One region of the Paenibacillus sp. Mc5Re-14 genome, then DNA from elsewhere that is predicted to be linked to it. Evidence: riboswitches for the same ligand, from Rfam matches in the RefSeq annotation. Region 1 holds a riboswitch; each other region holds the start of a gene.
What was found. Region 1 has a riboswitch for cobalamin ahead of metE (5-methyltetrahydropteroyltriglutamate--homocysteine S-methyltransferase). Riboswitches for the same ligand answer to the same signal wherever they lie in the genome.

Region 1 (7,984 bases):
TACATTATATGACTTGGAATAAATAAAGCCCCCTTCCGGTCTCTAATAGAAAGACCGAAAGGGAATAAGATATGGTGGACATGATGACGCGATTGGATATGATAAAAATATTAGTTGGATACAGACAGCACGGCACGGGCTGCTTGAGCCGCCTGTACCATTTGCCGCAATGCGGCAACAGATTCTTCCTTGGTACGGGTTTTCAGCCCACAGTCTGGATTAACCCAGAACAAATCTGATGGCAGTACGCGCAAGGCACGCTGAATCATGCTTAGCATTTCTGATACATCAGGAATGCGCGGACTGTGGATATCGTATACACCCAGACCGATGCCTTTGTCGTAAACCTGATCCTCAAAGCTAACAATCAGTTCTCCGTGGCTACGAGAGGTTTCAATAGAAATCACGTCGGCATCCATGTCTGAAATGGACTGGATCATATCCTGGAATTCGGAATAGCACATGTGTGTATGGATTTGGGTCGCAGGCTGAGCGGTGGCCGTGGTCACAAGGAAGGCTTGAACTGCCCAATCCAGATAGGCCTGCTGTTGTTCTTTTTTCAACGGAAGCCCTTCACGAATTGCGGGTTCATCCACCTGAATCATGCTAATACCCGCTTGTTCGAGTGCCTCTACCTCTGCCCGTAATGCCAGAGCTAACTGCAAAGCTACTTGCCTGCGTGGAATATCATTACGTTCAAAGGACCAGTTCAAAATGGTCACAGGGCCTGTAAGCATCCCTTTAACTGGCTTGGAGGTTAACGACTGAGCAAATGCCGTCTCTTCCACGGTCATAGGTTGATCGAACGACACATCTCCGTAAATGATCGGCGGTTTAACACAGCGGGAGCCGTAGGACTGCACCCACCCGTTTTGTGTAAAAGCAAAGCCTTTCAGCTTTTCGCCAAAAAATTCAACCATGTCGGTCCGTTCAAATTCCCCATGTACAAGCACATCTATGCCAATGTCCTCTTGGATATCAATCCATTCCTTGATCTGCTGCTGGATAAATGTCCGATATTGCTCGGCAGACCATTCTCCTTTGCGATAGTGCAGACGGGCCTTGCGGACCTCAGCAGTTTGCGGGAAACTGCCGATGGTCGTCGTAGGCAGTGGGGGCAACTTCAGCCTATTTTGCTGAATCACCCGGCGCTCGGCGAAAGGAACGCTGCGTGACAGTGGCTCTTTTGTTAGCAGGTCGGCCAAATCGGCAGCTGTCTGTACCCTTGCCGCGGAGTGGTTGAAGCGGGCTACCGCATCCGAACTTTGCTCAAGCTTGGCAAGTGCGGATGGATCGTGCTTGCCAAGTGCAGCCGTCAAGCCTGCGATTTCATCCAGCTTTTCATCGGCAAAGGCTAGTGCATGCACCAGTTCTTGGTCCAGCTTATGCTCTGCGTCCAGACTGACCGGCACATGCAGCAGACTGCACGATGGCTGTACGATAAGCTGTGCGGCAGTGGTCTGTTCTGCTAACTGGTCCAACAGTGCAGCCACGGCATTCAGGTCGCTGCGCCAGATATTGCGTCCGTCAATGACACCAGCACCCAGCGTTTTCCCTTTAGGGAAGCCATGCTGGCATATATGCTGAAGATTTTCGCCATCATCGTATACAAAATCAAGACCCAGTCCCTGTACCGGAAGTTCAGTCAGACGCTCATAATGGTCCAGGCTGCCAAAGTAGGTTTGCAGCATGATGTTCAACGAGGGTGCAGCTTGGGTCAAAGCTTCATAGACCTCCTGAATAATCTCCAGATCCTCTGCCGGGAATGAGGTGGTCAGGACAGGTTCATCGATTTGGACCCATTGAACGCCTTCTGCTGCTAGCTCTGACAAGACTCGGGCGTATAAAGGCTGGAAGGTTCGTATAATAGAAGCGAGATCCTTACGATCATAGCCTTTGGATAAAACAACAAATGAATAGGGCCCGATGAGAACCGGTTTACCGTCAATGCCTAGCTCTTGCTTTGCTTCACGATAAGCTAGTAATGGTTTGTTTTCAGTAAGCACCGGAGCCGCGTTTGCCAATTCGGGAACGATGTAGTGGTAATTGGTATTCATCCATTTGGTCATTTCACTGGCAGTAGCTCCCTTCTGCCCACGTGCGATCCCGAAATACACAGATAGAGGAACTGGACCTGTAAAACGATAGTTGAAGCGTTCGGGGACGAGACCAAACATCACGGATGTATCCAGCACGTGATCGTAATAGGAGAAGTCTCCGACAGGAATGCGATCAATCCCTTTGTCACGTTGCTTGCTCAGATGCTCCAGACGCAATCTTTTCATCTCACTATGCAGTTCGCTTTCGTCAATACTACCCTGCCAGAAGCGCTCCAGTGCTTTCTTCCATTCCCGGTTCCCACCAATACGCGGATAACCCAGATTACTGCTAATCAAACCCGACAATGCAGATCGTTCGTTAATGGACATGTAGGTTTCCTCCTAACTGGTAGCCAGTTTATTTTTACGTACCAAAAAAGGCATTCTGTCCCCAAGGCTAAAAATGAGTAGGGGAAAGAATGCCTCCGCGATTAAAATTCAAAAATACGGCGACTGCTCTTAACACCTCCCTATCTTCCGTAGGTACTGCGATGTTGTTAAAATAGGCAGGTCTCCTGACTTGCGGATCATGACGTTCAGCATCCCTTCCCGGTCTTTGGACCAGTGGGTGTATGAGTAGCTGAACATTCCCCGTTTACAGTGGCGGGACCGTCCCGGATTTGCACCGGCTTCCCTTTTAAGTCTGATCTGAATAGAACAGACACCTATTTCCAGGCTATGCGATTAAGGTATGACGAATAATTATGCACTCGTATACTTGTTCACCATCATAAGTGAAACTCACAGGATGTGCAATAGAAACAGTAATAGAAACTGGAGTGGAATCTGTTAGTTATATGCAAAAAAGACAATCCCAACCCATCGTGGGGTGGTATTATCCCCTTCTAGTAGACAAGAGAGAAAAGACATCTGTTAAGATGGACTTAATCTTGTTGAACGGAGGGGATTTTTCATGGCTAAAAAGGGACAATCATTCCGGCAATACTCCTTAGATGTAAAGATGGAGGCAGTCCGGTTGGTGAACGAAGAACATATGAGTATTCGTGAAGTGACGAAACAATTGGACATTCGTAATAAATCCCAAGTGCAAAGCTGGGTGATGAAACATCGAGCGGGGGAGAACCTCCAGCCAACGACCACAAGGCAGGGACGACCCAAAACGAAATTTTCCAGTATCGAAGAGGAGATGGCGTATCTACGGGCGGAGATTGAATATTTAAAAAAGCAGTATCCAAATCTACACAAGGAGTGACGAGGAAAGAAGCGAGGTTTGAAATTATTGAGGGAATGCGAACACGATATTCGTTGAAATGGTTACTTGAATTAGCCCATGTTTCTCGGGCAGGATATTATAAATGGAGAAAGAATCAGCAAACAACCCAGCAGCGTAAGCAAGAAGAAGAGCTTCTGGAATCGCATATGTTGTCGATCCACCGGATCCATCCCTATTTTGGTTATCTGCGGATGACCGTTGCTTTACGTAGAGAAGGTATCTTGGTCAATCACAAAAAGGTATACCGCCTAATGAAGAAATTAGGGATCCGTTCCGTCATTCGAAAGAAGCGGCGCTTTTTTGGCAAACAGGCATCTGTGGTAAATGCCAACCGATTAGATCGACAATTTCAGGCAGATTCTCCTTTATCCAAGCTGGTTACCGATATTACATACATACGAGCTGGAGAGCGGTTTGTATATCTCTCTGTCATTCAAGATCTGTTTAACAATGAAATCGTGGCTTGGCGTCTTTCGGAACGAAATGACCTTGCTCTAGTTAGCGAGACCCTAGACGTTCTAAGTAAGAACGTGAACATGGAGGGTGTCATTCTCCATTCAGACCAGGGTTTTCAGTATACCTCCAAGCCGTTTAACCGCAAACTTAAGCGGCTTGGCATGCTTGGGAGCCATTCAAGGCGTGGAAATTGCCTAGACAATGCCTGCATAGAATCCTTCTTCTCCCATCTTAAAACAGAGAAGATTTATTTAACGAAACCCGGAACCCTAGCGGAGGTAGAACAACACGTACGGGAGTACATTTCTTTTTATAATGAAAATAGATTTCAGAAAAAATTAAACAACCGTTCCCCGATTGAATACCGAGAAACGGTTGCTGCTTAAAGATGTCTTTTTAGTTCTGTCTACTTGACAGGGGTATGACCAGGGGACTTGTCTTTTGTATAGCATCTTGCTAAGTAGAACATCGCCTTTAAGTCAATGAAACGGTGTAACCTGCTCGAGTACTGGCTTTGACATCTACCAGGCGCTGATTACGGCTGCCCCGAAAGGGGAGGGTCAGATCTTTTTGCTGTTCAACAAAACGGCCATCTACAATCACGTCACACAAAAGAGCTAGCTCCTGTCGTTCCGGATCCATGAGCAGATCCTCGTAAACAAAGCCTGTATAGGCCCATACGGTTCGGTCGGGACAAGCCGCGCGGAAGTCACGTACAAATTGCGAGCATTCTGCTGCTGAGAAAAAAGGGTCTCCCCCGCAGAGAGTCAGTCCGTCCAACAGCGGGTTATCCATGATATCACGGATAACCTCCTGTTGACGCTCAGGCGTGAATGGCTCCCCTGCGCGGAAGTTCCACGAAGCTGGATTAAAACAGCCGGGACAGGCATGGCGGCAACCGCTAATGAATACGACGGTGCGCAGGCCGTATCCTTCATTCAGAGATTCCGGAATATAGCCGCACAAATTCACTTATGCTTCACCCGGTCGCGAACTTCGGCTTGCTTGGCAGCATTAAAACGAACGGTATAATCTCCTGTCAGATATCCGGTTACCCGACGTAAACGCTGAAAGTGCGTGTGCTCCTCATCTGTGCCGCATTGAGGACAGCTTGTCCCGATAATTCCTTCATAGCCGCATTCCGTACAACGATCTACCGGATGGTTGATGGAAAAGTAGCCGATGTTCTGTTGAAGTGCGTACTGAACAATTTTAAGAAATGCATCCGGGTTATTCCGTGCATTACCGTCCAGCTCAATGTATGAAATTGCACCCGCATTACATAGATTATGGAACGGAGCCTCCAAGCTGATTTTACGTGCAGCGGGAAGCTTGTAATACACCGGAATATGAAAGGAATTCGTGTAATATTCCCGGTCATTTACTTCAGGAATAACTCCGAAGTCACGTTGATCCAGCAATGTGAACTTGCCCGACAGACCTTCGGCAGGCGTCGCGAACAGTGTAATATTTAGATTGTAGTGCTCACTCATTCGATCACAATACATGCGCATGGAAGTGATGATTCGCTGTGCTTCACGGTATACAGCATCATCTTCCCCGTGGTGTTTTCCATATAATGCTTTCATGCACTCAGCCAGCCCGATAAAACCAATCGAAAGTGTACCGTGCTTTAGGAGGCTTCCTACCTTCTCATCAGGTTCCAGTTTTTCTCCGCCTTCCCATACCCCTTCGCGCATCATAAAGTCCGAGGCTTTGGCTGGCTGGCTGGTCTGGATATGATAGCGATGGATTAGACCGTCTACTGCAATTCGCATAACCTCTTCCAATCTCGCGTCAAAGCGATCACGGTCAGGTGTCAGACGCTTGCCTGTGCAAATACCGTATTCAATCCCGAGCCGTACCAGATTAATGGTATTAAATGAGAGATTACCCTTGCCGCTCTGGCGGTTTCTGCCGAAACGGTCAGAAATGGTGCGGGTACGGCAGCCCATCGTGGCAATGATGGTATCGGGGTCATCTGCGCGGTAATAGGGCAGGTTGAAGGTAGCATCCACATTCACAAAATTAGGATACATCCGCTTGCTGGAGCACTCTACCGCCTTTAAGAACAAGTCGTAGTTGACATCGCCCTCTGCCTGGTTGACTCCTTTTTTACATTGGAAAATATGTTGTGGAAAAATAGGAGTTTCCCCGCTGCCGAGTCCGCGAATTGTGGCTTCCAGCAGCGATTGCGAAACAAGCCGACCTTCAGCAGACGTACACATTCCGTAATTCAGTGAAGTGAACGGAATTTGCCCCCCTGCCCGGCTGCTCATCGTGTTCAGGTTATGAATGAGCGATTCAGCGGCCTGCCGGGTTTCTGTCTCCGTCTCTTCGCGTGCGAATGAGTATGAACGAGGACAGGTTTCTTGCAAATGGGTGTTGGCTAGATGCAGTTCTTCGTCAGACCAACGGGAGTCCAGCTCTTCCTCGAACAGCCGGAGTCCTTTGCGCAGATGCTTGCGGAAGGAACGAGCAACGTATGGAGCAAGATCCCAATCTATTTTATTGGCAGAGACACCACCAAATTGGCTATTTTGTTGAGACTGGAATATGATGGCGACCAGTGCCATCGCAGACATAATTGTTTGCGGTGTACGTACAGAGCCATTGCCTGTATTGAAACCGTCTTGTAGCAAACGACCAAATGGGATAAAGATACAATTTGTAGTTCCGAGCGCATATTGGTCCAAATCGTGAACATATACATACCCGTGGTCAATGGCGTCTGTCAATTCAGGCGGAAGTACACGCAAGCGCGCATACCATTTGGCATATTCCGAGCCAAGCTTGCTCATTTTGCCACTGAACGATTCTCCATTTAAATTTGCATTCTCCCGCAGCATGTCCAGATCTTGTGCCCCAATGACTCGCTCGCCGATGTCGTATAATTGATGTTCCTCCAGCACCTTCATCGTAAAACCCTCCATATAGTAAAAAATATATATTTTTCACAAAAACAACATATTGATGATATCTAGTGATAACCAATTGTTTCGATCTATATATTGTATATACGTAGACATGGAGAGTATGTGACTATTGTCACATTGATGGGAGCAGGAAGCACAAAAAGGCCAGGTATAGAATAAGAGACACATCCACAGATATGCGCCTTACTCTATACCTGGCCACCGCAGTTGCAACGAAATAAGTAGGTTTGCAAGTACATCGTATATGATATTGGGAAATAATCTTTTAGAAGGTTTAGAGCAGCTTTTTCAGTTGGGACACACGGCCTTGGGAAATATCGAGCATTTCTGCATACACTTTTTGTGGCAGGTTCGGATGTTCCTGAATCAGCTTGCGGAGCTTTTTTACCATTTCACCTTGCTGTACTCTGGATTGCTTGGGCTGCCAGGTTGTGTTGGCTTGGATCGGTTTGGTGCGTTCTTGAGCCTGGATGGCATCATTGCTTGTGGCATGTACATGTTCATCGTTCTTTAATAACTGAATGCAATCAGCGCAAATAAAGCTGTCCCGAAAATAAGTTAAATGATCCACTGCGCCGCAAAATTTGCAGGAGACACCCGTGTATTTCCTTAATACAAATCCTTCTTCATCTACGAAGAATTCAAGCGAATCACCGATATTGATATCCATTGTGGTACGCATTTCCTTTGGGAGTACGATTCGCCCCAACTGGTCCAGAGGCCGTGTCATTCCGGTATTTTTCATCAGCGCTTCCTCCTTCAATGATATATCCTGATTATACCAAAAAATATCATTTTTAGCTTTATATATGAAAGGGAAAATGTAACTTTTTTTCTCGTATGCCGTAGTCTGACTTTCATCCAATTTAGGATGATTTCGGTATTGTTGCCGGTGTACTCCTTTTTCGCTATGATATATTAAAGCGCTTTCGTGAAAGGACTTTTTATCATCTTAATGAAGCTAAGGAGATGACGGATTTGAGTCATGAAACAACGGGTATCGAATATTTATTTCAAGATCCGAAAATTCACCTGGACGAGCGTGTACGGGATCTCGTGTCGCGACTAACCTTAGAGGAAAAGATCGAATCTATGCTGCAATACCAGCCGGCCATTGACCGTTTGGGAGTTGCAGCTTACAAGCACGGTACGGAAGCGGCACACGGAATCGCCTGGTTGGGGGAGGCAACTTCATTTCCTCAGCCTGTGGGATTGGCCTGTACTTGGGATACAGAGTTAATGCGGCAGATCGGCTCTGT
Region 2 (7,984 bases), 200 kb from region 1:
AATATTAAATTTATGGATTAATCCGCCAATGTTTGAAATAGGGCACGCGTGTATTCATGCTTCAATAGTTCTTCATCCCAATCCTCAAATATCTCCACGATCTCTCCCTGAACCATGACGGCAACCCGATCACAGAACGTACGGGTGGACTGAAGATCATGGGTGATAAAAAGATAGGACAGCTGGCGTTCGAGCTGCATTCTTTTGAGCATGTCTAGCACGGAAGACTGAGTTGTCGTATCCAGATTGGCGACCGATTCATCGAACAGGATGATTTCTGGTTCAACCGCCAACGCCCGAGCAATGCACACCCGCTGTTTTTGTCCACCGCTTAGCTGCGCAGGGTATTTTCCCAGACTGTCAGCCTCCAACCCTACCGATTCCAGTAAGGAAAGGCAGATATCCAGCGCCCTTACCTTTCGCTTAGGAAAATAGTTACGGATCGGCTCCATCAAAATATCCTGAATGGTCATACGGGGATGCAGTGAAGAGGCCGAGTCCTGCGCAACCAACTGGATTCGTTTGTACAAATGAATATCCTTCATCCTTCTAGTATGTATGGGCTGGTGATCCAGCCAGATTTCCCCCGAGGTCAACGACTCCAGCCCCAGAATACACTGTGCCAGCGTACTTTTGCCACTTCCGCTTTCTCCAACCAATCCAAGGCATTCTCCCTGTCGTAACTCCAGACTCACTTTCTGTATAGCCTGCTGCTCACCCTGACTCGTGTTGAACCAGCCTTTTCTCCGTCTGCGGACAGGATAAGCTTTGGTGACGTTCTTCAATTCCAATATCACTCGTGCATCCTTCCTTCCGGGGTCATCTCCAGCACCCGATCTGCTATGCGGCTTATCCCCTGACGATCATGTGAAATTAACAAAATCGCGAGATCGAAATCTTCCCTCAACTGTAGAAGCAATGCCAGAACTTTGTCACGGTTGATTACATCCAGCGCTGTAGTAGGCTCGTCGGCAATAAAGAGGCGCGGACCAGAGCTTAACATTGCAGCCAGCAGTACCCTTTGGCACATACCTCCGCTTAGTTCAAAAGGATAGGATGACAGAATATGCTCAGGATCGGCAAAACCGACCTTGCGGAGCAGAGAACACAAATAGGCTTCCTGCCCTGGAATAATACGGCCTCCAGACAGCTCCGTGACACGGTTCAACATCTCCCGCATCCGTGACAGCACGCCCTGGGGCTGCGATGCAGTGTGGGACGGGGCAGCATCAGCTTGCCCCAGCTCCTTCTGGGCGTGCATCAGGCGCCCCCCGTTCAGTCTAAGCGTATCCGTCAGCTGGGCGCGGACGGTACGGATCGGATTCAGCCCGCTCAGTGATTGCTGAATGAGCAGGGCAATTTCCCCACGGCGCAGTCTTTGCCAGCGCTGTTCATGGAACGGGATAATGTCTTCCCCGTTATAGTAGATGCACCCTTGCGTAACACCAACACCTGGGTCCAGCATACCCGCGATTGCGTGTGCGGTCAGGCTTTTGCCGCATCCACTTGGCCCAGTCAAGGCTACAATTTCCCCTGGGTAGACGGAAAAGTTCACATCCCGTAATAGCGGTTTGCTTTCGCTTCCGCTGGCTCTTACACCTGTACGGCAAATCTCCAAATGTTCCACGTGTAACAACGGTTTTTGCATGTATGCTTGCTCTATCGTGTCCTTTCGCCCCGTGACTGGTCGCTCCCCCACTATTTTGCCGCCTCCTTTTCCGAAAAATGATCACCCAGAAGCTGGCAGGCAAGCACAAATAGCATAATCGCCAAACCCGGGAAGATCATAACATGCGGAGCCACCTGAAAATACGAGGTTGCATCATGCAGCATCACACCCCACTCTGGCTTGGGCGGCTGTACACCCAGTCCAAGAAAGGAGAGCCCAGCGATCATTAACACCACGCGTCCGATATCCCATACCGTATAAACCAACAATTGCGGCCATACTTGTGGCAATACATAACGCCTTAGTATGCGCACGTGTGAATTACCGAACAAACGGGCATACCGTACATAGTCCTCCTGGCAAGCTTTTTGAACCAAACTACGGATATAGCGGACATAGCCCGCCCACCGTACCGCAATAATCGCTAGGGTCATGTTGACGAAACCCGGCCCCAAAATACCCACAATCGCTACCGTTAAAATAATATCAGGAAAAGCCAGTACGCCGTCGATTCCCCGCATAATCAACTGATCCACGCGCCCTCGCACATAACCAATGAGCAAGCCTGTGGGCAGACTGATACACAGCGTAGCTACCGTAATCGCACAAGCGATTAGCACACTCGTCCGAATCCCGTAAATGAGCCGTGACAGCACATCCCGACCCAGATGATCCGTACCAAAAGGATACTTCCGACTGGGTGGTGCCAAACGGTTCAGAAGGTCCACATGCAGAGGATCATGAGGGGCGGCCCATGGAGCCAGCAATCCGAGCAGCACGATCAGGCCAAACAGTGCGCCCCCTGTCAGCAAGCTTCCTCTAAAGGAAAGCCGTATCTTTTTCATTTTTCGCTTCCCCCTTAACGCAAACGCAGCCTTGGATCTATCACCGTCTGGACCACATCCACCAAACACTGAACACCTACAATTAAAAATGCGGCAAACATAACATATCCCTGAATCACCGGGTAATCCCGCTGCGTAATTGCATCTATAAAATACTTGCCCAACCCTGGCCATGAAAAAATGGTCTCTACGATGACGTTACCTGCCAGCATAAATGATAGATTCGTACCTAACAGCGTAATCATTGGCAGAACGGCATGTTTAAATAGCTCAAAAAAGAGAATATGCATACGGGAAAAACCACGAGCCCTCGCTGCTTTCACAAAATTGCGGTCACTCAGCTCCAGCATTTGAGCACGCAATAGACGAGCTTGCACCGTTCCCAATCCTGCACCAAGCGTCAGCGCTGGGAGTACTAAATGTGTCCAGTCCTCCCTTCCCATGGATGGGAGCCAGCCCAAGCGAACGGAAAATAGATAGATCAGCAGAAAACCAAGCCAAAAAGAAGGGATCGACGATCCCAGCAAAGCGAACAGCCTGCCCAGACGATCTAGTGGACCGCTGACTTTTAGCGAGGCAGCCAGCCCCATCCCAAGCGTAAGCACCGTCATGACGGCAAAGCCCGCCAAAGCTAGCTCCACCGTAGCGGGCAGTCTGCTCCACAGTTCGTTTAGCACCGACTCCTTGGACACATATGAGGTTCCCCAATGTCCCGTGAACACATCCCGCAGCCAGTTCACATATTGAATATGAAGCGGCTCATTCAAGCCCAGTTCGTTTCGCAGCGCGGTCAGCGCCTCCCCAGAAGCAGGAACATTATGCGCGGTGAGCAAAATGAGGGCAGGGTCACCAGGGGCCAGCCTCATCAGTACAAAAGTCAGCGTGGATACAACGAATACAATGATGGGCAGCTGCGCCACACGTTCCAGTATAAAACGAATCATAGGATACGTAGCTCGTTATTCAGCAATATCAGATTGCGCTGTAATGTAGTAATACTCGATCGGATGCGGCGTAAAGCCCTCTACCCCTTTTTTCACGCCAAACACATTGTCAGGGTGTACAATGAACGACTGCGGCAAGTCTGTATTGATGATATCCAGCGCTTGCAGTGTTACCGCATTACGCTGTGCGGTATCCTTTGCCAACTTCAGGTTGTGAAGAATATCCTTCAGCGGTTTGGAAGCATAACGGCTTACATTAGCTTCACTTGTAGAGGAGTAGAACATGTCCATAAAATACTGCGGTTCCCCTGTATGGGCCGTGAGCATGCTGTACATAGCAAAATCCCAATCGTTTTTGGTCAACGCCTCGTCGATATTTTCCACCTTGCGAATTTTGACCTGGATTCCCTCATTCAGCAACTGGCTCTGAATAACCTCAGCCATGACGGATAGCTCCGGACGCTGAGGGAAGGTCAGCAGCGTAACCTCGAATGGCTTGCCCTGCTTGGACCATGTGCCTTGGGCATCCTTTTGCCAGCCATCCTTCGTCAACAACTGCTCTGCCGTTCCGTTCAATGCTTTGCGCTCAATCTTACCGAAGGGAAGGATACTCGGAAACGGGCTGCTTGCTTCCGTACCGTAGCCCCTCATGACGGCGCTCACAATGGATGCGCGCGGAATCAGACTGTCCACCACCTTACGGTTGGTCGCATCCTTGAACACAGACGATTCCATGTTGTACACAATCATATGGGTACGCAAGGACGGAGCCGACAGCACTTGTAGCTTGTCGTTCTTTTTTAATACCTCTGCGTTATCTACCGGAATATCCGTCGCTACATCCACCTCACCGGATTGCAACGCCATCAGGCGCGAATTACCGTCCGTAATGAATTTCATCGTTGCTTCAGCCAGTCGTGCCTTTTCGCCCCAATATCCGTCATAACGCTCTACGACCAAGGATTGATCCTTGTTAAAGGCTTTAATTTTAAAAGCACCTGTCATCGCAGGGTAGCTCTGCTCATCTTTCATGGATGCCACATCCAGCACGATTGTTGACGGATCAGCCAGATTGGATGCCAGCGCTGCATTCGGTTGGTTTGTCGTAATTTTCAACGTCAGCGGGCCATTTACATCAATGGACTTCACATCCAGTAAATCCTTCGCCAGGTGACTTTTCTCGATAGAGCGCAGCAAAGATGCTTTTACGCTTACTGCATCCATACTCTTTCCATCATGAAAAGTGACCTTATCCTGCAAGCTGAACGTCCACACGTTAGGACTGTCGTGCTTCCATTCCTTGGCTAGCCAAGCCACAGGCTCCAACTTTTCATTCAAACGAATGAGTGTCTCACCGGCACCGGAACGCATCACATCCCAGCTATTGTCTCCATGCGGATCGACGCCTGACGGTTTCCACGTATACGCCATCACCAGCTTTTTACCTGCTGGAGTCTGTTGTGCAGGAGTATTCTCACCCTTGCCTGAGCTATCCTCCGTCTTCGTGGCTGTGCCGCATCCCGAAAGAGCCATAACTGCCATCAGCAGCAGCAATCCTGTACATATGAACCATGAACGCCTATTACGATTGCCTATCATCCCACATTTCCTCCTCTATCTTGTAAAATATCGTATAAACCTAACGCAAAACGCGAAAAAAGCATTCCCAACCACTTGACCAGCAGTCAGAAATGCTTTCATTATAAAATGTCAAAACTCACCTCAAAGCCAACTCCAAAAACATAGAAGGGATCAGATCGGTTTCAGACATTCCGTATGCAGCACGCCTAACCACCTCCCCAGCATCCCGTGGGTCTGACAGTGATGTCAAAACAGGCAGGTCTCCTGACTCCAGGCTTATCTTTCAGGCCTTCCCGGTTCCTCACAGTTCCAGTGGCTATTCTGAAAGCTCCAGCAGTACCCTGCTGATGCCTGTATACAGTGGCGGGTCCGTGTCGGAATCTACCGAACTTCCCTTTTAAGTGAACACGCTCAACAACTATCTACATCGTCTCAACAAAACCTCGTATATAGAGTTGTCCGGCTCACACCTGTTTTCTTCCTTTATTCCTTTTTATTACGAATTAGGATTATCTTATTTTGTTGCTACTGGCTTGTCAACAAATGCAGCGTAATATTTTAAATTTGAATGATACGATGAGAATCAAGGCTGTGACTATTCATTGCATGCACGCAATTCACGTGCTAAAATTAGGTATAGAGATATCCACCGTATCCGTATACTAAAAAGAGCCTTCGCCGCGCCAACGGCAAAGACTCCTAGGATTTGAAAGGCTGTGGATCACCACGGCGCGCTAAATGCTTAGCTAAACCCACCGTTAGGCGCCTAACCTAATCAAGCGGTGGGTTTTCGCTTGTTCCGAAATTTCCGACGCAGCCAGCGATAAAGTTTACGAATACTAAACACCAGGCTTAGTAACGTAACCATCCAACGCAACACATCGTAGCACGACACAAGTGTGACCATCGGCTTCACCCCCTTTCGGGAAGCTGCACCGTGGTCCGAAAACATCCACCACTATTCAAAATCCATAGTTTAGATTATACCATTCCTCTTCCTACTACTCTAGCAAACTTTTCTAGTAGGTTCTCAATCCTCCATTTTCATACAAGAGGGGGGTTATCAATAACTTCATGTTGCTTAATAAATAACCTGCTCTTGGTAACCCCATGCCAAACAGCCGGAAAAGAGGCTACGTCCTCTTTCCGGCTGTTTTTATCTATTTCCTATTCATCAAACCTTCTGTGGAACCTCCGAGACATTTACGCCTTTGACCGATTCAGCTTGTTTTCTTGCCAAAACGATGTTCAAGACAATTGCCGTAATCGAGCCCGATACAATACCATTTTGCAGCAGCATTTTGGCAAAGCTAGGCAGTTGGTCAAACATTTGCGGCAGAACAGCTGAGCCTAGGCCTACAGCAATACTGCATGCTGCGATCAGCAGATTGCTTTCCTTCCGCAGATCTACTTCTGACAAAATAGACATACCTGATGCAGCAACCGAGCCAAACATGACGATCATTGCCCCGCCCAGCACAGCGTTAGGAATCACTGTCGTCAAGGCAGCCAGCTTAGGCAGCAAACCGAGAACGACCATGATGCCGCCCGCAGCAAAAATAACGTTACGCGATTTGACGCGAGTTAGCGAGATCAGACCCACATTTTGCGAGAAGGCCGTGTAAGGGAACGCATTAAAAATACCGCCCAGCATAATCGCGAGCCCCTCCGAACGAAGTCCATTGACGATTTGCTTTTGTTCCACCTTCTGATCAATCGCTTTACCTACTGCCAGATAAACCCCCGTAGACTCGACCATGCTGACAATATTGACGATAATCATCGTGCATACCGCCATAATGCTGAATTCTGGCTTGCCAAAATAAAACGGCTGCGCAATACTCACCCATGAAGCATCCGCTACGGGAGCAAAATGCACCATTCCCATCGCATAGGCGACTACAGTACCTGCGAACAGACCAATAAGTACGGAAATCGAGCGTAAAAAGCCCTTAGCTACTCGATTGACAAGCAGAATAACCAGTAGTGTAACCAGTGCCAGCAGCAAATTACGCGGCTGTCCAAAATCCGCGCTGCCCTGACCACCCGCTACATTGTTCATCGCCACCGGAATAAGGGATAGACCGATAATCGTAACGACCGAGCCGGTAACCACTGTTGGGAAAAAGCGTAACAGTTTGCCATATAGCGGTGCCGCAAGCACCACAAATATACCGGACAAAATGATGGCACCGTACGCTGTCGCCAGATTTGAGGTCGAAGCAATTGCGATAATGGGTCCTACTGCCGTAAACGTACAGCCCAAAATGACAGGCAATCTACTTCCAAAAAAGCGTGTGCCCATAATCTGTAATAATGTAGCAATCCCGCAAGTGAATAAATCAGCAGCCACTAGATAGGCCATCTGGGCTGGCGTCAGGTGAAGTGCTCCCCCTACAATCAGAGGAACAGCAATGGCTCCGGCGTACATCGCCATGACATGCTGGAAGCCCAGCGCAAATAATTTTTGTTTACTTAACATCCCACATTCTCCTTAACGGGAGGAATCACCGTGCCAGCTTCCTCTATAAAATGGACTTCGCCCGGTGCCATGGAAGCGATACGCGCAAGAGAACGTACAGCAATGCCCCTTTGCTCCAACAGCCCGCGACCTTCCTGAAAGCTCTTTTCAATTACACAGCCGACTCCGGCCAGTTCCGCTCCTGCTTCCTTCACAATATCCGTAAGTCCGACCAAAGCTGCACCAGTAGCCAAGAAATCATCCACGATCAGTACATGGTCGCTAGCATCGAGATATTTTTGGGAAATGCTCACCTGATAGGTTTCCTGCCGAGTGAATGAATGAACCTCTGCGAAGTATACCTGTTCATTCAGCGTGATCGCCTTCTTCTTCTTCGCATAAATGAACGGTACCCCCAAGGCAATAGCAGTAGCCATCGCAAATTGAATGCCACTAGCTTCAATGGTAAGTACCTTGGTAATCG
Region 3 (7,984 bases), 1.9 Mb from region 1:
CCTTTAGCTACAGCAGCTTCCAATGCTTGTTGTGTCGCTGGAGTAACTTCTTTCTGGTCATTAATGAGAGTATCATCAATATCAATGGCAATTAATTTATACATATCGGTATTCTCTCCTTTATCTCTATCATGGGGCAATATTAAAATTGTATCTTATAATATTCAAAATGACAATATTGCATTGAAAAAGGGACGACGCCCATAAGAGCCTGTCCCCTTATAACCACTCAAGTATTGGCTTGAAACCATGGAAAAAAGTAACGTTTAGTCTTCCAAAAATACAAGTCCAACAAAGTCGTCCAGCTCAATATTACCAAAGTAATGCTTCAAATCGAGAGAGGATAAGGCTTGACGGACCTCCCCTTCATCATAACGCTTGCCGCGCAGGATATTTTCAATATCAGCGACATCACCTACACCGAAGAAATCCCCGTAAATTTTAATATCACGGATGTAGCCTTCCTTCAGATCCATGCGGATATCTATAATACCGACCGGGAACTTACGTGTGTGCTTGATATTGCTCTCGGGGGAAAGACCGTAGTTCCAATCCCACGATTGATAGCGCTCTTTGGAAATTTCATGGATTTTAGCCCAATCCGCATCGGTGAGCTTATATTGAGGCACCTGATCCAATTCTGAGCTAAAGATGGACCGCAGCAGTTCCTCGCGAAATTGTTCTATGGTCATCTCACGGTCCATCAGTTCGCTGATGTTAGCCACGCGACTACGGACGGATTTTGTGCTTTTGGATTTGAATTTTTCGGGATTGGCGTGCAGTGATGCAGCCACATTGTCCAGATTCAAATTGAACATCAATGTACCATGGCTGAACATACGTCCACGTGTAGCAAATTGAGCGTTTCCTGAAATTTTACGTTCTCCGACTTGCAGATCGTTGCGTCCAGTCATTTCGGCTTCTACTCCCATTTGGCGGAGGGCGTCAATCACAGGTTGCGTAAATTTGAGGAAATTATGAAAGGACTCCCCGTTATCCTTGGTAATGAAACTGAAATTTAAATTACCGAGATCATGATATACAGCCCCGCCGCCGGACAGGCGACGAACGACTTGAATATTGTTGTCTCTCACAAACTCAGCGTTGATTTCTTCAACGGTGTTTTGATGCTTGCCTATAATAATAGAAGGCTGATTAATGTAAAACAGCAGATAGCTGTCGTCCAGCGGTAGATGCTTTAGCGCGTATTCCTCAATAGCAAGATTAATAGCTGGATCGTGTATGCCCTGGTTGTCGATGAACAGCATGTCCATTCCTCCGTATATAAACTGTGTAATTTATGTGTGCCTCCCTCTATTGTAACCCAAGTGAGCCATGTACAAAAGCTCATTTGCATTGACGGGACGCAAAAAGCAGCCTCATAATGGATCTAAATGATTGGAAACGGCCGGAAAGGATGAGAGGCAATGATAGAGGTTTACGGTCATGGCGGGGACAGGGAGACGGCTGCCGCGACATTTGGTGGAGCTGCGGCGGATTTTGTGGATTTTAGTGCGAATATTAATCCGCTCGGTCCGCCACCGGAGGTGCTTGAGGCACTGCAAAGCTCATTTGACACAGTGATTCGCTATCCAGACCCTGGACACCGCCATTTTAAAAATATGCTGGCACGGCGGCTGCAGGTTCCACCCGAGTCGCTGAGTATCGGTAACGGCGCGGCTGAAAGCATGGCGCTCTTGCTATTGGGCCTGGCTCCCAAGCGTGTGGGGACAGTGGAGCCGTGTTTTTCGGAATATGCCGAGCTGGCTGGCAAATTCGGAGCCGAGATCCATCGGGTATACGGGAAGGCTTCGCTTCAATGGAAGGCAGACGTGGAGGACATCCTTCGGCTCATGGAGCAGGTAGATGTATTGTTCCTTGGGCAGCCGAATAATCCAAACGGTGTGCAATATGGTGAGCAGGAGCTATACGAACTGGCAGAGACGGCTGGCAGAACGGGTACCGTGTTGGTGGTGGATGAAGCCTTTATTGATTTTATCCCACTGGAACGGCAAATCTCATTATTGCCTGTGCTGGATCGCTATCCTCATGTGATTTTGATCCGATCGATGACCAAATTTTATGCCATTCCTGGCTTACGATTGGGCTATGCGATTGCTCATCCGGACTATATCCGGCAAATGACGGCCAAACAGGTGACCTGGAGCGTTAATGGACTGGCGTTGCTGGCTGGAGAGGCGTGTCTGAGAAGTGGGCAAGCTTATGAGCGCCGCACACAGGAACTGATTGCTACGGAGCGCAGTCGCTTACTGACTGCCTTGGCGGAATGGGGCTGTGGTGTCATTCCCGGCGAAGCCAATTACGTGCTAGCAAGGGCGCCGGGAACGTGGAGTGCATCGGCTATTCAGCAGGCGCTTGGACAACGTGGGATTCTTATACGTAGCTGTGCCATGTATCCTGGACTGTCAGCGAGCCATTTTCGAATTGCGGTTAAGGACGCCGAAGCCAACAATATGCTGCTGTCTGCACTGAGTGAAGTGCTGGAGGAGGAGCGGCGTGATCGTTAGCTTGGTTATCATGGCAGCCTATCTGCTGGACAGGTTAATCGGTGATCCGAGATGGTTGCCGCATCCAGTCATCGGGATGGGACATGCCATTTCAGCATTGGAAAAAGCGGTTCGCCGTAAGGTCCGCAGTGACCGAGGACTGAAACGTGCGGGCATACTGCTTCCATTTATTGTGGCTGGGGGTTCCTTTGTGCTTGCCTGGGGGCTGTTGCGTGTGCTTGCCTGGATTCACCCGTGGTTGTCTGTCGTCGTAGAAATTGTTCTGATTGCAACTACGATTGCTTCCAAAGGTCTAAAGGACGCAGGGATGGCAGTATACCGAGCGTTGCAGGCGAATGACCTGACTGGGGCACGTCGGGAGCTAGGCATGATTGTCGGAAGGGATACGCAGCAGCTTGACGAGCCCGAAATTGTGCGCGGTACCGTCGAAACGGTCGCTGAAAATATCGTGGACGCCATTATTTCCCCGCTTTTTTATGCCCTGATCGGGGGAGCACCCTTGGCACTGGCATATCGTGCCGTAAACACGCTCGATTCAATGGTTGGCTACAAAAATGAAAAGTACCTGCATTTAGGCTGGGCCTCAGCACGGCTGGATGATGTAGCTAACTACATTCCGGCTCGCATGACAGCAGTTATGCTAGTGATAGCGTCGTGGTTATATCGGCTGGATGCTGCAAGAAGCTGGCGGACAATCAAGCGGGATGCCCGTCTGCATCCAAGCCCAAATAGCGGATTTCCCGAATCAGCGGTGGCAGGTGCCCTAGGGATTCGTCTCGGTGGCTATAATGTGTATCACGGCATACGCTCCTTTCGGGCATATATGGGCGAAGGGATACGACCGCTGGAGTCGAAGGATATCCGGCATACGGTCCGGCTGATGTTCGCCGTATCCACTATGTTTGTAGGGTTATGTTTGATGGGAGCTGCAGGGTGTTTTGCCTTGGGATGGATGCAGTGAGGAGTGACACGATTTTGAAACAAGATACAGAAGGAAAAAGAGTGCGAGAAAGTGCACCAAGTCCGAACTCACAACAGGTTAGTAAGCCGAATGATGCTAAAGAAGATCTGCAGTGGGACATGGAGCTCGTACTAGTTCGTCATGGCACGACCTTATGGAATAAGGAACGTCGATATCTGGGACATGCCGACTTGGGTTTGCTGCCCGGAGCAGAGCAGGAGTTAAAGACTTTACAGAAAAAATTGCAGGGACATTCCTTTGCTCGAATCTATTGCAGCGACTTGATGCGATGTCGCCAGACCTTGCAGATCATTTTGCCGGAGTCAGCATTGACGTCTGAATGTTCCCTCTCTGCTATGCCTCCTATCATGGAACCACGTCTGCGAGAACTTCACTTTGGTGAGTGGGATGGAAAAACGTATGACATGCTTAAGGATGTGGCGTTGTATCGCGCTTGGATTGATGAGCCGCAACAATTCACCCCACCTGGAGGAGAGCCTTGGATTCATTTTGTGAATCGTCTGCGTGAATTCCTAGACTCTCTGTTTGCGTGGCGCATTGCTTTGGAGGTTCAGCCAATGGAGTCGAATGCTGCGCCGCCCTCTGTTTTGATTGTCACGCATGGTGGTGTAATTCGTCAGTTGGCTTGTATGCTTATGCCTGGCCATGATTTTTGGAGTCTGAATCCGAAGCCGGGAGAAGCATTTAGGATTCAGTTAAGGTTGACAGGACCGCACAATTGTATAGCAAGATTGCTTTCTCATTAGGTTAAACAAGGCGAATAAAGCGACTGTTTGGGTTGTAAGCTAACTCTTTTTAACCTATAATCATCAAGTAAAAGAACGGCTTGACTACCACTACATCAAATATCCAGCAGACGAGGTCGGCGCTATGTGAGGAACTTGCTTTCCTTTATTGCGTTGTTAAAAGGGAAGTCGGTGTGAGTCCGACACGGTCCCGCCACTGTAAATGGAAACATGCCTATTAGCCCTGTTTTATGTGCCGCCAGGCATATGAAAGAATATCAGGACATGCATCTTCCATAAGTCAGGATACCTGCCCGTCCGCCTGTCACCATAATCCTTCGAGGAAAGGATGACGTGTTCGCAGTGACTGTCCATGCGGAAAGAAGCTGCCCGCCTGCGCACGATCTGTGCTAACGTGACCCCTGTGTCCTGATATGAGGATGCGGGGGTTTTTGATAGGAAAAGAAGGCTGGAATGAGAAAATATCGGATGAAGTTCAAGTAACGCTCTTAACGATTTATGTATGAAGGGGTGCAAATCATGGCAGGAAAAAAAATAAAGGTATGGACTACAGGTCTATTGGCGCTGATATTGGCAGTTGGGCTGAGTGCATGTGGCGCGAATGGAAAAAATGCAGAAAACAAAGAGGGCCAAGCTTCTTCACAGCAGCCGGGACAGACCGTAACCGCACAAGTACCACCGGGCAAAACGGTTTACCCGCTAACGCTTAAGGATGCAACAGGACAGGAATTTACATTTAAAAAAGCACCGGATAAGATCGTTTCCGTCTCCCCGGCAGAAACCGAGGCGCTGTTCGCTATCGGACTGGATAAGGAAATTGTTGGTGTATCCGACTACTCTGATTACCCGGAGGCAGCTACGAAAAAGCCTAAAATGGGCGGTATTATGAAACCGAACGAAGAGGCGATCATTGCTGCGAACCCGGAAGTTGTTTTTGCAGGGATTTCACTTAGTGAACAGGCTACGACTAAGCTGCGTGACATGGGAATTATGATTTTTAAAACAGAACCGAAAACAGTTGAAGATGTCATAGCTAACATCGAATTGTATGGGAAAATCACCGATCATCAGAAAGAAGCGAGAGCGGTGACTGACAAGATGAGAGCAGATGTAGCAGAAGTGAAAGAAGGAGTTAAAAATATCGGCAAAGGGCAGAAGCTGCGGGTATACGTCGAGTTTTCACCAGGCTGGACAGTGGGTAAAGGCGAGTTTATGGACGAGCTGATAACATTAGCAGGTGGTGAAAATGTAGGTGCTACGCAGAAGGGGTGGTACCAAATCAGTGAGGAAAATATTATAGCTGCAAACCCTGACGTGATTTTGTACAGCAAAAGTGTGAAGGACGACAAAACAGGCCAGACCCTCGGCGATATCATTAAAGCTCGTAGTGGATGGGATCAAATATCGGCTGTTCGTAACCATCGTGTATTTGCCGTGGATGATAATTTGATCAGTCGTCCGGGGCCACGCGTAACGGAAGGGCTCAAGGAAGTGGCTAAGGGCGTGTACCCTGAAATTTTCAAATGAACCGTAGACTGATCGGTTTTGGGGGGACAGGTCTTGTCTTGCTGCTGCTGACGCTGCTACTCTGTCTTGGCATCGGCTCGGTCAGTCTTCCGGTCAGCCAGATCACAGGTATTTTGATCAACCACCTACCGTGGTTAGGTGATACGTTTACACCGGATTGGAATACATCCTCAGAGCAGATCATTTTGAAGGTCAGATTGCCACGGGTGTTACTGGGAATGTTGGTTGGAGCAGCGCTGGCGCTGGCGGGAGCCGGATTTCAGGGTGTGTTGCGTAATCCCTTGGCTGATCCGTATACCCTTGGGGTATCCTCGGGAGCTTCGGTCGGAGCAGCAGTACTGATTTATTGGGGGCTTCAATTTTCATTTGTGGGTATATGGACGCTTCCGCTAGTTGCATTTATAACCGGCATGCTGACGCTGTGGATGGTGTTGACGTTGGCGCGTGAAGGTGGGAAAATTCCGACCCAAAGCCTCATTTTATCAGGTGTGGTGATGCAATTTTTTGGGGGAGCCATTGTTTCTTTTCTGGCAGCCATGTCGAAGGAAACAGTCAATGAAATATTGTACTGGACGCTGGGAAGTCTCAGTCTGCGCGGTTGGTCATATACGGGAATTCTTTTACCTTACGTGATCGTTGGGCTGGTGTTTCTATGGAACCGGGCACGGGTGCTGAATATTCTGGCTTTGGGAGAACGTCAAGCGGCTCATATGGGGGTTCATGTAGATGCGACGAAGCTATCTGTCCTGATCATATCTACCTTGCTGACAGCTGCCGCTGTCTCGGTATGTGGAGTCATTGGCTTTGTTGGACTTGTTGTGCCTCATATCATTCGTCTGATGGCAGGTCCCGATTACCGGATGATTGTTCCGTTATCTGCACTGGGTGGAGCTATTTTTATGGCTTGGGCAGATACGGCGGCTCGCACGTTGTTGGCCCCAACAGAAATTCCTCTGGGCGTTATGACGGCCTTTGTTGGGGCACCGTTCTTCGCGTATCTCCTGTACCGGAACAAGAAGCTACGCAGGGGGGATCTGTTGTGACCAAACAAAGTGAATCACAGAAGGTGTATGATCGGGCGCTAGAGGTAGCAGGCCTGACCCGTGCTTATGGAGAGTTCCATGTGTTGAAGAATATTAGCTGGAACGTAGACGAAGGAGCTTGGTGGGGGATCATTGGTCCGAATGGGAGTGGAAAATCGACGTTGCTGCATCTGCTTTCTGGCGTAGATCAGCCGACTTCTGGAAGTGTTCATATCTATGGTAAAAAGGTCGGTAGCTACAGCAGAAAAGAGCTTTCCCAACTTGTAGCCGTACTCCAGCAGGAGGGAATTCCTCCAGTGGGATACACCGTCAGGGAAGTTATAGAAATGGGACGGTTTCCTCATCAGGACTGGCTAGGCAGGGAAAAGGGAGTTGATGTGGAGGCGATTACGAATCGGGTCCTAGCGCGATTGAGTCTAACTTCACTGGCCGACAGAACATTGGACCGCTTGAGTGGGGGACAGCGACAGCGTGTAGCATTAGCAAAGGTGATGGTACAGGAGCCACAGGTATTGCTGCTGGACGAACCTACGACTTATCTGGATTTGCGCTATCAGCTTGAATTTATGGAGTTGCTGGCAGAATGGCGCCAAGAAACGGGCGTGACAATCATTGCTGTCCTGCATGATCTTAATTTGGCGGCACAGTTTTGCGATAATTTGCTTGTACTTAAGGATGGAATGGTTGAAGGATTGGGTACTTCATCGGATTTGCTAACAGAGGACCGGATTCGTCGTGTATATGGTGTTGAGCCTGTGATGCTTCCGCATCCCGATAGCGGTGTGCCGCAGCTCTTGCTGCGCAGAAGCGCTGCGTCTACAGCAGACCAATAGGAGATTGGGAACATACTAAAAAAAGAGCAGGGAGTGGAAGATATGAACGACAAGCTGCGTCAGCTGATCGATAGCATTGCCCAGCCGGATGGAGTGGTGGCTTCGGCAGCTTCAGCACATTTGGACCAATTAACGAAGCCACCTGGAAGTCTTGGAAAGCTGGAGAGTTTGGCCATCCAGTTAGCAGGAATTACTGGCGTGGATAAGCCTGAATTTGATCGTAAAACGGTGATGGTCATGGCTGCGGATCATGGTGTGTGTGAAGAGGGAGTTAGCGCCTTTCCAGCTGAGGTTACGCAGCAAATGCTGTATAACATGCTGTCAG

Region 2: linked by a shared signal. The riboswitch ahead of BN1546_RS12185 (ABC transporter substrate-binding protein) and the one ahead of metE (5-methyltetrahydropteroyltriglutamate--homocysteine S-methyltransferase) in region 1 are both predicted to bind cobalamin.
Region 3: linked by a shared signal. The riboswitch ahead of BN1546_RS04645 (ABC transporter substrate-binding protein) and the one ahead of metE (5-methyltetrahydropteroyltriglutamate--homocysteine S-methyltransferase) in region 1 are both predicted to bind cobalamin.

What each region holds. Positions count from the first base shown of each region.
Region 1 covers NZ_CVPD01000001.1:2,872,274-2,880,257, forward strand. Annotated here, with positions in the region: gene BN1546_RS13060 (DUF6985 domain-containing protein) at 1-22, shown strand, start outside; gene metE (5-methyltetrahydropteroyltriglutamate--homocysteine S-methyltransferase) at 111-2,429, opposite strand; cobalamin riboswitch at 2,587-2,783, opposite strand; one part of gene BN1546_RS13070 (IS3 family transposase) at 3,013-3,277, shown strand; one part of gene BN1546_RS13070 (IS3 family transposase) at 3,277-4,175, shown strand; gene nrdG (anaerobic ribonucleoside-triphosphate reductase activating protein) at 4,264-4,761, opposite strand; gene BN1546_RS13080 (anaerobic ribonucleoside triphosphate reductase) at 4,758-6,707, opposite strand; gene BN1546_RS13085 (AbrB/MazE/SpoVT family DNA-binding domain-containing protein) at 7,000-7,470, opposite strand; gene BN1546_RS13090 (glycoside hydrolase family 3 protein) at 7,704-7,984, shown strand, end outside.
Region 2 covers NZ_CVPD01000001.1:2,673,388-2,681,371, reverse strand. Annotated here, with positions in the region: gene BN1546_RS12205 (ABC transporter ATP-binding protein) at 18-797, opposite strand; gene BN1546_RS12200 (ATP-binding cassette domain-containing protein) at 794-1,699, opposite strand; gene nikC (nickel transporter permease) at 1,699-2,514, opposite strand; gene nikB (nickel ABC transporter permease) at 2,529-3,458, opposite strand; gene BN1546_RS12185 (ABC transporter substrate-binding protein) at 3,474-5,057, opposite strand; cobalamin riboswitch at 5,276-5,480, opposite strand; gene BN1546_RS12180 (nucleobase:cation symporter-2 family protein) at 6,214-7,521, opposite strand; gene BN1546_RS12175 (xanthine phosphoribosyltransferase) at 7,515-7,984, opposite strand, start outside.
Region 3 covers NZ_CVPD01000001.1:992,435-1,000,418, reverse strand. Annotated here, with positions in the region: gene BN1546_RS04670 (Cof-type HAD-IIB family hydrolase) at 1-104, opposite strand, end outside; gene BN1546_RS04665 (lipoate--protein ligase) at 267-1,268, opposite strand; gene cobD (threonine-phosphate decarboxylase CobD) at 1,428-2,528, shown strand; gene cbiB (adenosylcobinamide-phosphate synthase CbiB) at 2,518-3,489, shown strand; gene BN1546_RS04650 (histidine phosphatase family protein) at 3,504-4,256, shown strand; cobalamin riboswitch at 4,357-4,568, shown strand; gene BN1546_RS04645 (ABC transporter substrate-binding protein) at 4,776-5,783, shown strand; gene BN1546_RS04640 (FecCD family ABC transporter permease) at 5,780-6,826, shown strand; gene BN1546_RS04635 (ABC transporter ATP-binding protein) at 6,823-7,659, shown strand; gene cobT (nicotinate-nucleotide--dimethylbenzimidazole phosphoribosyltransferase) at 7,702-7,984, shown strand, end outside.